One region of the Alteromonas sp. McT4-15 genome, then DNA from elsewhere that is predicted to be linked to it. Evidence: riboswitches for the same ligand, from Rfam matches in the RefSeq annotation. Region 1 holds a riboswitch; the other holds the start of a gene.

What was found. A riboswitch is a leader RNA that binds a small molecule or an ion and turns the genes downstream of it on or off. The one in region 1 is predicted to bind thiamine pyrophosphate.
Region 2: it holds a riboswitch for thiamine pyrophosphate, as region 1 does, so the genes downstream of both, LHL20_RS11875 (TonB-dependent receptor) here and thiC (phosphomethylpyrimidine synthase ThiC) in region 1, are expected to answer to the same signal.

What each region holds. Positions count from the first base shown of each region.
Region 1 covers NZ_JAJALG010000004.1:156,987-162,584, forward strand. The annotation lists gene LHL20_RS05210 (HesA/MoeB/ThiF family protein) at 1-498, opposite strand, end outside; gene thiE (thiamine phosphate synthase) at 488-2,032, opposite strand; gene thiC (phosphomethylpyrimidine synthase ThiC) at 2,029-3,927, opposite strand; TPP riboswitch at 4,126-4,237, opposite strand; gene LHL20_RS05225 (choice-of-anchor A family protein) at 4,294-5,250, opposite strand; gene LHL20_RS05230 (heme biosynthesis HemY N-terminal domain-containing protein) at 5,399-5,598, opposite strand, start outside.
Region 2 covers NZ_JAJALG010000014.1:74,256-79,853, forward strand. The annotation lists tRNA gene LHL20_RS11855 (tRNA-Trp) at 51-127, opposite strand; gene LHL20_RS11860 (phosphotransferase) at 272-1,081, opposite strand; gene pnuC (nicotinamide riboside transporter PnuC) at 1,038-1,682, opposite strand; gene LHL20_RS11870 (YkoF family thiamine/hydroxymethylpyrimidine-binding protein) at 1,682-1,945, opposite strand; gene LHL20_RS11875 (TonB-dependent receptor) at 1,961-4,042, opposite strand; TPP riboswitch at 4,099-4,204, opposite strand; gene LHL20_RS11880 (acyl-CoA thioesterase) at 4,320-4,745, opposite strand; gene LHL20_RS11885 (GNAT family N-acetyltransferase) at 4,806-5,598, shown strand, end outside.

The DNA of each region.
Region 1 (5,598 bases):
AACCTGTGATGAGATGTTTATTGCCTGCCACGTTACACCGCTAGCACTTGCCATAAATAACGGGATTGAAGACGCTATACAGGCATGATTTATTTGCTGGCGCGTGGCAACTGAGTCGGTGCAATCAAGTACGCAAGTCGCATTGCTTAGTAAGGTTGGTAAGTTGTTACTATCAACAAATAAGTTTTTATAAATGCAGGTTGTGTGTGGGTTAACTTTTTTGAGTTCATTACAAAGCGCTTTGGCTTTAAGCTCGCCCAAGTGCATTTCGTTGTAGGCAATTTGTCGTTGTAGGTTGCTCATGTCGACAACATCACCATCAATTAATGTAATTTTACCTACGCCAGCGCCTACCAAATAGCGTGAGGCAAGCGTACCTAATCCACCAAGACCAATGACCACCACGTGAGACTGCATAATGTTTTGCTGCCCCTGCTCTTCAATTTCGCTAAGCCCGAGTTGTCTGCTGTAGCGCTTTATGTTCTGTTTAGTAAGCAAAGCCTGCCTCCCGCGCCAATGCGTGAAATGCGTCTTTAGGATTGTCGGCTTGCGTAATTGCCGTGACGACAGCAATGCCGTTTACGTGAGTTTGAGCAACAGCGTTAATGCGGGCGCGTGTAATACCCCCTATTGCCACGGTTGGAATGTCTTCGCAAAGCGAAACGTAATTCGCAAGTCGAGACACACCCTGAGGGCTTGAGGGCATATCCTTAGTGGTGGTAGGGAATATATGACCTAATGCAATGTAAGAGGGGGTTAAGCGTTTGACGCGTTGAATTTCTTCATAGCCATGGGTAGAAATGCCTAAGCGCAACCCTGCTTGTTGAATGGCATGCAGATTGGCATTTTCTAAATCTTCTTGGCCCAAATGTACGCCATAAGCACCCAACGCTATGGCCCATTCCCAATGGTCGTTGATGAATAGCTGACATGACGTATTACTGGTCATATCAATGGCTTGCTTGATTTGGTCGCGAATGGCATCCGGCGGGCCGTGCTTTACTCGCAGCTGTATTATTTTAACACCTGTAGGCAATAGCTCTTTTAGCCATTCGACACTATCAACCACAGGGTAAATACCCATTTCGCGTTCTATAAGTGGCGCAAAGGGTAAAAGGGAAGACGACTTACTAATCTGTGAAAGCGCACTGGCCGTGTGATTAGTACCAGCGTACACATCGGGAAAAGCACTTGGACATTGAGGAAACCCAATAGTGCGCGCGTTGAAGGTAAGCCCAGGAATTTGTGCACAATACTGACGTACATGATTTACGTACGCAATGGCGAGGGTAAGTGCATCAAGCAAATCATAATGACGCACAACAAACCCGCACAGTGCACTGGCAAGCATGCACCCTGTACCACGCAACTCGCCATTGCTATTGCGCTTGAGCGCAAATGTTCGCGTGTAATTGGCGGTGACAAAAATATCGAACACCTGAGTGTTATTTGAAGTAGCACCTAGTGGCTTGGTTAGGTGCCCACCTTTTACAAGAACTGCATGAGCGCCGAAGTTGATGAGCTGCTTAGCGCACGTCAGTGCCTCTTCCACACAGGTAATGTCGTCATTATGTTGTGCAAGCACGCCAAGTTCTTGAATATTGGGGGTAACGACATCGACAGTTTGCAGCAACTGCGTTATTGCATGGGTACTTAGCTCACTTAATTGACCGCCCGACGAACTGCTAAATACCGGATCCCAAACGACAAAAGGGCGAGTTGCGCCAAGGGCTTGTATACGAGTACACAATAGTTGTGCTTGCTCGTCATTGGCAATAGCCCCAATTTTTATTGCACTGGGCAAGGCATCCTGTGCCAACACTTGCCACTGTGCATTCAAAGCAGATACTTTTGTTATATCGCGACTTAGCATCACTGTATTTGACTGTACGGTAAGCTGAGTTGTCAGTAAGCAGGCGTGTACATCAAGGTCTGCCAGTGTAATAGCGTCGCGAGAGAGACCCGCCCCGCCACTAGAATCAATCCCACCAACACACCACACAACCCGCTTTTTCATTACCGACTGTGTCATGGCAAGTTCACCTTAGTATCTGCCGCATGGTAAAGCGCTGCGCCCGATTGATTAAAGGCCTTTGCCATATCCTGCATACCTTGCTGTTTCTCCTCAGCTTGTTTTGCTACATCACGCACTTCTTGCGAAATTTTCATGCTGCAAAACTTGGGGCCGCACATCGAGCAAAAATGCGCAACTTTGCCAGATGCCTGAGGAAGCGTTTCATCGTGATAAGCGCGGGCCGTGTGAGGGTCTAGAGACAAGTTAAATTGGTCTTCCCAGCGAAACTCGAAGCGCGCTTTTGACATGGCGTTGTCCCGTATTTGCGCGCCGGGATGGCCTTTTGCTAAGTCTGCCGCGTGCGCCGCAATTTTGTAGGTAATTAAGCCTTGCTTGACGTCTTCTTTGTTTGGCAACCCCAAGTGCTCTTTTGGCGTGACGTAGCACAGCATGGCGCAGCCATACCATCCAATCATGGCAGCACCAATGCCTGACGTGAAATGATCGTAACCCGGCGCTATGTCTGTGGTAAGTGGGCCAAGGGTATAAAACGGTGCCTCGTGGCAGTGCGTTAACTGCTCTTCCATGTTCGCTTTAATCATGTGCATTGGCACATGCCCTGGGCCTTCAATCATTACTTGAACATCGTATTCCCATGCAATTTTGGTTAGCTCGCCTAACGTGCGCAGTTCTGAAAACTGTGCATCATCGTTTGCATCCGCCACGCTGCCAGGGCGAAGGCCATCGCCAAGAGATAGCGACACGTCGTACTGCGCACAAATCTCACAAATTTCGCGAAAATGTTCATACAAAAAGCTTTGTTTGTGATGGCTCAAGCACCACTTAGCCATAATAGAACCGCCACGCGACACAATGCCCGTTACGCGTTTGGCGGTAAGGTGCACATACTCAAGCAGTACACCTGCGTGAATGGTGAAATAGTCAACCCCTTGCTCTGCCTGTTCAATAAGTGTGTCTTTAAACATTTCCCAGGTTAAGTCTTCTGCTACGCCATTAACTTTCTCTAGCGCTTGATAGATAGGGACTGTACCAAGTGGCACTGGACTGTTACGCAATAGCCATTCTCGGGTTTCGTGAATATTGCGGCCGGTAGACAAATCCATAATGGTGTCTGCACCCCAGCGAGTTGACCACACCAGCTTTTCCACTTCTTCTTCAATCGATGAGGTCACCGCGGAGTTGCCAATGTTGGCGTTAATTTTCACCAAAAAATTGCGCCCGATGATCATTGGCTCAAGTTCAGGGTGATTAATGTTGCATGGAATAATGGCACGGCCCGCGGCGACTTCATCTCGCACAAATTCAGGGGTAATAGTCTCTGGTAAGTTGGCGCCAAAGTGTTCGCCTTTGTGCTGTTGCGTTAGCTCTGCTTCTTTAATGGCCTGTCGGCTCATATTCTCTCGAATGGCAATGTATTCCATTTCGGGGGTCACAATACCTTGGCGAGCATAATGCAACTGCGTAACATTCTTGCCTTGCTTGGCTTTCAGTGGTTTACGCTCACGAATAAAGCGGAAATCTTCGGTGAAGATGTCATTTTCTCGTTCTTTAGCGAATGATGATGACACGCCATCCAGTGCAAATGTGTCGTCTCGCTCTGCAATCCATGCTTGGCGAAGTGGTGACAAGCCCTTGTGAACATCAATGGTTTGCGCTGGGTCGCCATACGGCCCTGATGTGTCATAAACAGGAATGGCTGGGTTAGGTTCAAAAAGCGGGTTTTCTTCTGTGCCACCTACCAAACTGTCGTGCTGGTGGATAAGCCGCATAGCCACTTTAACATCATCGCGGCTGCCGGTTTCGTAATGGCGTGTGGAGTTAGGGTACGCTTCGCCCGCTAGTTCATTGATAAATTGTTGCGCTTGTTTGCGCTGTTCGCGTCGTGTCGACATAGCATTTTGGCCTTAAAGGTTTAGGTTTAAAAATGCTTGTCAGGAGTGAAGGAGAATATAACGCAGGATTGAAGCAAGAAAGTTATCGCAGTACGTGGCTTTTTGCGCTGTGCAACACTAACACATCAAGATGCTAAGGCATCTAAACCATAGTAACAACGTGTGCTACTACAACAGCACAACAAAAATTCTACTTAAGCATTATATTTTCTTGTTCCCTTCGCAGGTATTAGCCTGATCAGGTTCAACGGATCCCGCTTTCGCGGTCTCAGCTTACTGGGTATCCAGTGAAGCACTCCGACAAGTAACTTGTATTTGAATATACTTAAAGTGAAATAGATTTCAAGGGGAGAAATTTATTTCTTGTCATTGCTTCTTGGCGTTTCTTCTAGTTATCGAGAGTAAAACAACGCTCACAAAGAAAAGTGCAAGATGCTCTGGTTCGCTTACCTCACTGACCTGAAGGTTGCCAGAAAACGCGCCTTCGAAATTGAGTTGGGCGCCAGTGTAAGATGAAAAGGAATCAACATACACTCCTCCCGTTATTAAACCTTTTTCAAAAGTGAAGTCTGCATATGGGGCTAAAATATGCCCGTGAATATTACCTTGTTCAAATGTGATAACTTCAGCGTTAATGAAGTTGTAGAGTATATTTGAACGCTCGGGCAGCCCCCAGAGCACGTCGAATGAATTAAGGGTAACAACGTTGTCGCTGGCTATATTAAGAACTAAAAAATCGTCAGTTTCAAACAAGCTACCCTTAAGGCCAGTATAAGTATTTAATTCGTCCAGTGTTATATCCGCAACGAACATGTTATCGCTATACGCATTATGCATATCTGCTTGTAACTCAAGTATTGAATACTGTGCATTAGCGCTCACGTTAGAATCAAGTTCTGCTAACGCTTTAGAAAATAGCGCAAGTTCTGCAAATGCATCTGCAATGTTTAAATCGCTTGTTTTGTATAGCTTACTTCCCCAAGAGAGCGGATCATGCCATTGGCTTGATGAGTCGTTCGTATAATTTCCTTTTACAACAGTATCACCCTTAATATTTCCACTGCCCTTCGCACTTAGGTCTCCCTCTACATGTAGGACTGTACCACCATTCGATGTCACTCCTACATCGTAATGATCGACTATAGCGTTGCCCCCCACGGCGATTGCGCCTTGAGAGTCTGCGTCATACAGGTTCGCATTCTGACGAGTTACAAGATTGAAGTTCGCTGACTCACCCAAACTAAGATCTATATGACTTGCTTGTGCTTGCGCAGATAGTGCAGCGATAAAGCAAATGCTAATAAGAGAAAAGGTAAGACGCATAGATACTCCACAGATACGTTCACAGATAGACAGCTAACTTCAGTAATTACATAAAACTTCGCAATGACAGCGTTGTCATTAACATTTGTCGGGGAGTATAAACGTGTGTTTGAATTTTGTACAGTGGTTTCTGCGAGTCTAACTCTCGTTAGACTCTTTGGGAGTGCAGTGCAAGCCCTTCTTTATAAAGCTGAAGGGCAGTTGCAGTGTCTTGATTACGTTCGCTTATGGCTGACAACAGCAATAAATCTTCTTTTCGCGCTTTCATTTTGGTCGCTTTTAACAACGCTTTTTCTGCAAGTACGTCGTCACCGGAGTTAAATGCTACTTGGCCAAGTGTTGAATATA
Region 2 (5,598 bases), on a different contig from region 1:
CTAAATATGCTTTTGATAGATGTTTGCCTAGAAACGACAGTAAGGAAAAGTGGCAGGGGTGGAGGGACTCGAACCCCCAACCATCGGTTTTGGAGACCGCTGTTCTACCAATTCGAACTACACCCCTAGCGCGCTGTGCATTATACGGATGACATCTAAAAGGTAAAGCCTTTTTGTCGCCCTAACGCATCACATGCTCAATTAACATGCAATGCGATGTTTTTTCAGACTAATTCACGCCAATTGGAAAATAAATGGCATAAATATGCCATTAGATTTCGGCTAGCAGTTTATTCGGTGTCGATTCAGAAAGCGCTTCGAACCAAAGCGCATTGGTTGTGCTAACAATGTCTTTGTGAAGACTAAACTTTTCATTTGCTTCACCGTGTGAAATAGAAAGAATATCCGCATAGCAACTGACAAGCTTATTACTCGTTGCGTCGTCGAGCTCGTTAATCAAACAACAGCTAGCCAAATCAAAATAACGGTTACCCATCGCTGAATATTCCCAATCGATAACCACCGGCGTATTGCCTTCTCGACACAATACGTGACTGTATAATAAATCGTTGTGACACAACACCAAGTCTTCATCGACCTGCTCACTACGCAAAACTGCGCTTCTAAGTGCCGTTGCTCGGTCATACAACGCATCGCCCTCAGACAAACTTGCAACGTGCAAGTAGTGCTGCCATCTGGCGGCAAGGTTTAACGGACGTGCGGTAACAGGAAGCTGATGAATACGCGCCAACACATTTGCCAGAGTTTCAGGGTTGCGCTGAGCCATTCGCGTATTTGGATGCCAATACTCTACCCAAATACGCTCATCGTCGCTCAACCAAATAGGCTTTGGCGCAATATCTACTTGGCACAGCTGTTGTTGTAACACAAACTGATGCGTGCGGTTAACGCCACTAAAATTGTCATCACCTAACCACTTTACTGCGTAGTCAATGTGTTGCGCTTTGTCTTGCAGCCGATAAACATGGTTTACCGCACCAGATGGATGACGCGAGAGAACCACGTCGCTGCTTAAGTTAAATGCGTTGTGAAGCTGCGCCAGAATAGTCGATGTGTCCACGTTGTTCCTTATACTCTACTCGCCATTGGACATAGCCGAATACGGAAAACCCAACATAGCCCAAAAACAAGCAAGCAGAAAGTGCATAACCTACCTGTAAATACAAATAAGCAGACGCAATGTTAATGAAGAACCAGTATACCCAATTTTGCAGTATTTTGTGTGCCACCATAAACGTGGTAATCACACTCAGTAAATTAATACTTGCATCTAAAAGAAGATGTTCACTGTTAAACTGAGACGTGGCGACTTCAGACATTATCCAAGCAGCACAGAGCATAGTAGGGACGATGATAGCGTGCACCCACCACGGCCAAAAGCGAATCGGTTTTGCCTCGCCATTTTGCCCACCTTTTGACCATTGATAATAGCCATACCCCGCCATCACCATATAGAAAAAGTTTAACGCGGCCTGAAACGGTAATGTAACTTGCCAAAATAACCACGTGTAAATCGCTGTGCTAATAAATGCACACAGCCAACACCAACTACTTTGCTTGGCTGCAAAAAACACATAAGCCATGGCCAATACCACCGCGCACCACTCCAAAGGTGACGTGGTAGTAATTTGCTCAACAAATATTGAAAGAAAGTCACCCATTATGATGACTTTCTTGCCTGCATGGCGTCGAAGTTAAGAAATTTGGCGACAAATATAGCCTGACCAACTTCTTCATGAGTTCGCTGCATTTCAGTACCTAGTATACCCATTACATCAGCATACTCTCCGGTAACTTGTGTGCTCGTTGAGCTCGTTGACACAGATAGTTCAGCGTAACTGTTTAATCTATCGATGAACGACTGAATTGGCGGAATGTATTCATTTACCAAAGGGTATAACGACAACTCGACCATAACTTGCATACCAAAATCCTCTTATTAGAAAGCGTATTTCACTGTTACGCCAAACTGTCGTCCATTGCCAATTTGGTAGTAAGGCTCGTTAAACGCGTATTCGTCGCGTGGATCGTTGCTAAACCCACCAAAGCCTCTGGTGTAATATTCACGGTCAAATGCATTTTGCACCCACAAAGACGTTTGCCAATTCCCTGATAGCATCACAACTTCTGAATTAAACAGTGCTGTACTCGGTGCCGTTACATCATGTCCGTCAGAGAATCGGTACTCACTCTTAAAGTCCATATCAACACGCCACAATAAAGTATCGGTAAAGGCATACTCACTGAATACATTAGCAGTCCACTTAGGCGCTTGCGCTTGTCGCTGCTCTTGTATTTCTGTGCCGTCTGCTAGGGTATACCCTTCAAATGTAGCACTTAAATACCCCACGCTGGCACTGACCTGCCACGCATCATTTGCTAACCAATTAAGTTCTAGTTCTGCGCCTTTATTTGTACCTAAGTCTGCGTTATCAATAATATCAACAAATCCAGCAGTACCATCATCACGAGTAATAACATCAAAATCGCTAACTTGTGTATCGGTTCTATCCATGAAGAATACTGCGGCGCGTGCAGTAAGGTTTGATGTTAAGAGTGGCTCCTTCACACCTAACTCGTAGTTCCAGTTGTACTCTTCATCGAAGAAACGCTGGTCGTCATTCACACGATTATCAGGGTTAAATCCAGCCCCTTTGAAGCCGCGCGACACACTAGCATAGTAAAAATGGTCACCCATTGTGTATTGGAGAGCCACCTTACCGCCTAACATTGTGGTATCAAAATCACGTGTTAGCCCGTTATTGTCGGCAAATTCGAAGTCGTAGTTTTCTGCGCGAATTCCCGCAACCAAGGTAAGATTATCTTGTAGCTGAGTTTCGGTTTGAAGATACAAAGCCGTTGTTGTTGGCGTGTACTCACTTGCATAGTCGTTACTAAGGTACGTGTACTGACGTAATAATTGCTCTTGTGAATTTTTGTAGAACGCCCCTACTGTCCAGTCAGTTTTCCCATCAAATAGTGCCGCTTCAGGTGAAGATACAAATCGAATTTCTCCTGTTTGGGTGTCTACATCGCGATAGTAGGCGTCAAATGATGTATAGCCCCACGGGTGAAAGCCTGTGAACGTCCAATCTTCGTCATAGCCATAGGCAATATTATGGGACGCATGCGTAGCAATGAGAATAAGATCGCCTTTGGCAGTGCGTGTTGTGCTGCGGGCGCTTATCGCATGTGTCTGATGTTCGTCAAAACCAGGCTCATCAGAACGGGTTTTGTTGTCATTGTCTAAAGAAAATGCGTCGTACCCATTATCTATGTCGTACCAACGATAAGTTACCGCCAATGTGGTGGTATCGTCTAACTCACCTTCCAACGCAAAGCGCAATGCAGTTTCATCAATATTATTGGTGTCATTGCGATTTAAAAAGGTATTTTCAACAAATCCGTCACTGCGATTATGTACTAGCGCAACACGATAACCCCAGTCTTGATTAATATCGTTACCCGTTGCACCTTCAATACGGTAGGTACCTTTGTTTCCCGCGCGCGCTTCAACATAGCTTGGCGCGTTACTGCCTACTTCATTACTGGTTAGTTTTACAGCCCCCGCTAGCGCACCAGTACCGTATAAAGTGGCTTGGGGGCCGCGATAGACTTCTAACTGTTTGGTGTCAAAGATAATACCTGCTGCCGCCAGACCAGAAAAATCAAATTCATCGACAATAAAACTAACAGACGGATTGATGGGCTCAGCAAACTGACTGCGCTCACCAATACCACGAATTTGAACGAAGCGACCGCGAGACGCACCAGCGGCAAAGTTAACATTGGGAATCGTATTTAGTACGCTATCGATATGGGAAGGCTGTCTACTGCGTAAACGCGCTTCGCTTAGAATAGTCGCGCTTGCGCTCAATTGGTCAAGTGTAGTCTGACGAAAGTCACCCGTTACCACAACGCGTTCGATATCTTGGGCTTGCTCGCTAACTTCATTGGTATTTTGAGCATAAGCAGCCACTGAACTGGCGAGTAAAGAAAGAGTGAAAAATGATTTGTACATGGGATCTCTTGTTCTTGTTTTAAGAAAAAAGATCCGGCTTTAACGGCAGGTGATAAGGCTATATTGTGAACCATCCCTACGCCGGTATTATCCGGATCAGGTTTAAGGGTTCCCACACAATGTGGATCTCAGACCGAAACACGGACACCCCTTGGCATATGTAAGAACATACTTAAGCGTATGGCTTACCAACTACGCGGAGTCTACCAGTTGGGTAAACGCCGTCAAGCGAAGATAACGTTAAGTACTATTTAATAAATATCTATGTTATTCAAACTTAACTTTCTTCAATATTCAGGTTGAGTTTTCTAACCTCGTCATCGGTTTGTGCTTTAAGTCCTTCCAGCGTTTTGCCGTGTGCGGTGGGCTGACGGGTTTCTGGGTCTACTTTTACAAACACAATATCATCAGCAAAGCAGATTGTTTTCTTTGTTGCCTTATTGCGAACCAAACAGCTTACGGTAATAGACGTGCGACCAACCGCTTTTGTCTCAAGCCCAAACTCAACAATATCCCCCTGCAATGCTGGAGACTCAAAACTTATTTCACCTATATGCTTGGTCACCAAACAGTTGGTTTCAAGCTGGCAAATTGCCCAAATTGCGGCTTCTTCGTCAATCCATTCCAACGCGCGGCCACCAAATAAGGAGTTGGCATAATTGAGATCATTTGGCATAACTAATCGCCGAGAAAGAAAGCGCATTCGAATTCCTCTTAATAAATCGCTACTATAGTCACTTAATTATACCGAAAAAACACTTTCATGGCGTTACAACAATTAGCCGATTGGTTATTTACTCCTTTTCTCGAACACGCTCACGGCACTACGCCTCGTTATCACAGGCGTGTTCTCGTGATAAGCGGTACAGAGCCATTTTGCGATACGTCTTGCAATGCATTAATTGCATCAGCCCCCCAATCAATAACCATTTCGCGATTTGGCGATAGCAAGACCCGAAAGCATGTGCTTGGCACTGAGTGTGATATTGCATTTTTTGATTGCCAAACATCGTTTTCCGCTGGAGATATGATGGCAGTAGCGGGCACCATTAAACACGGTGGTTGCCTTGTTCTGATTTGCCCCGACCTAACGCAATGGCCTAGCAAAGTTAAAACGTCCTCTTTATCCCACGGCTATACGCTAAGTTACAGTACCTATATAGCGCGCATGGTGGAAAAACTAAAAAGTAATGCTGATGTAGCAATTTATAGCGATTCACAGTTACATCTTCCGACACTGCGCCAGCCTCTCATACCCGCACTAGAAAACTGTAACTACGATAAGCAGGTCTTTGCATCTTATGAGCAAGCGCGTGGATTTAATGAATTAACCACATTTGACCAAACAGAACCTTGTCGTGCTCTTGTTACAGCACCACGCGGTAGGGGAAAGTCGTCGCTACTTGGGCTTGTTGCCAGTGAATTGGTGCGCCAAGGAAAACGTATATTACTTACCAGTAGCTTATCCGATAACGTCGTCCAAATATTTAAATTCGCGACTAAGCAACTTGGTGTGGCGCATATTGGCAATCATCACATTCACTATAACAAAGGTG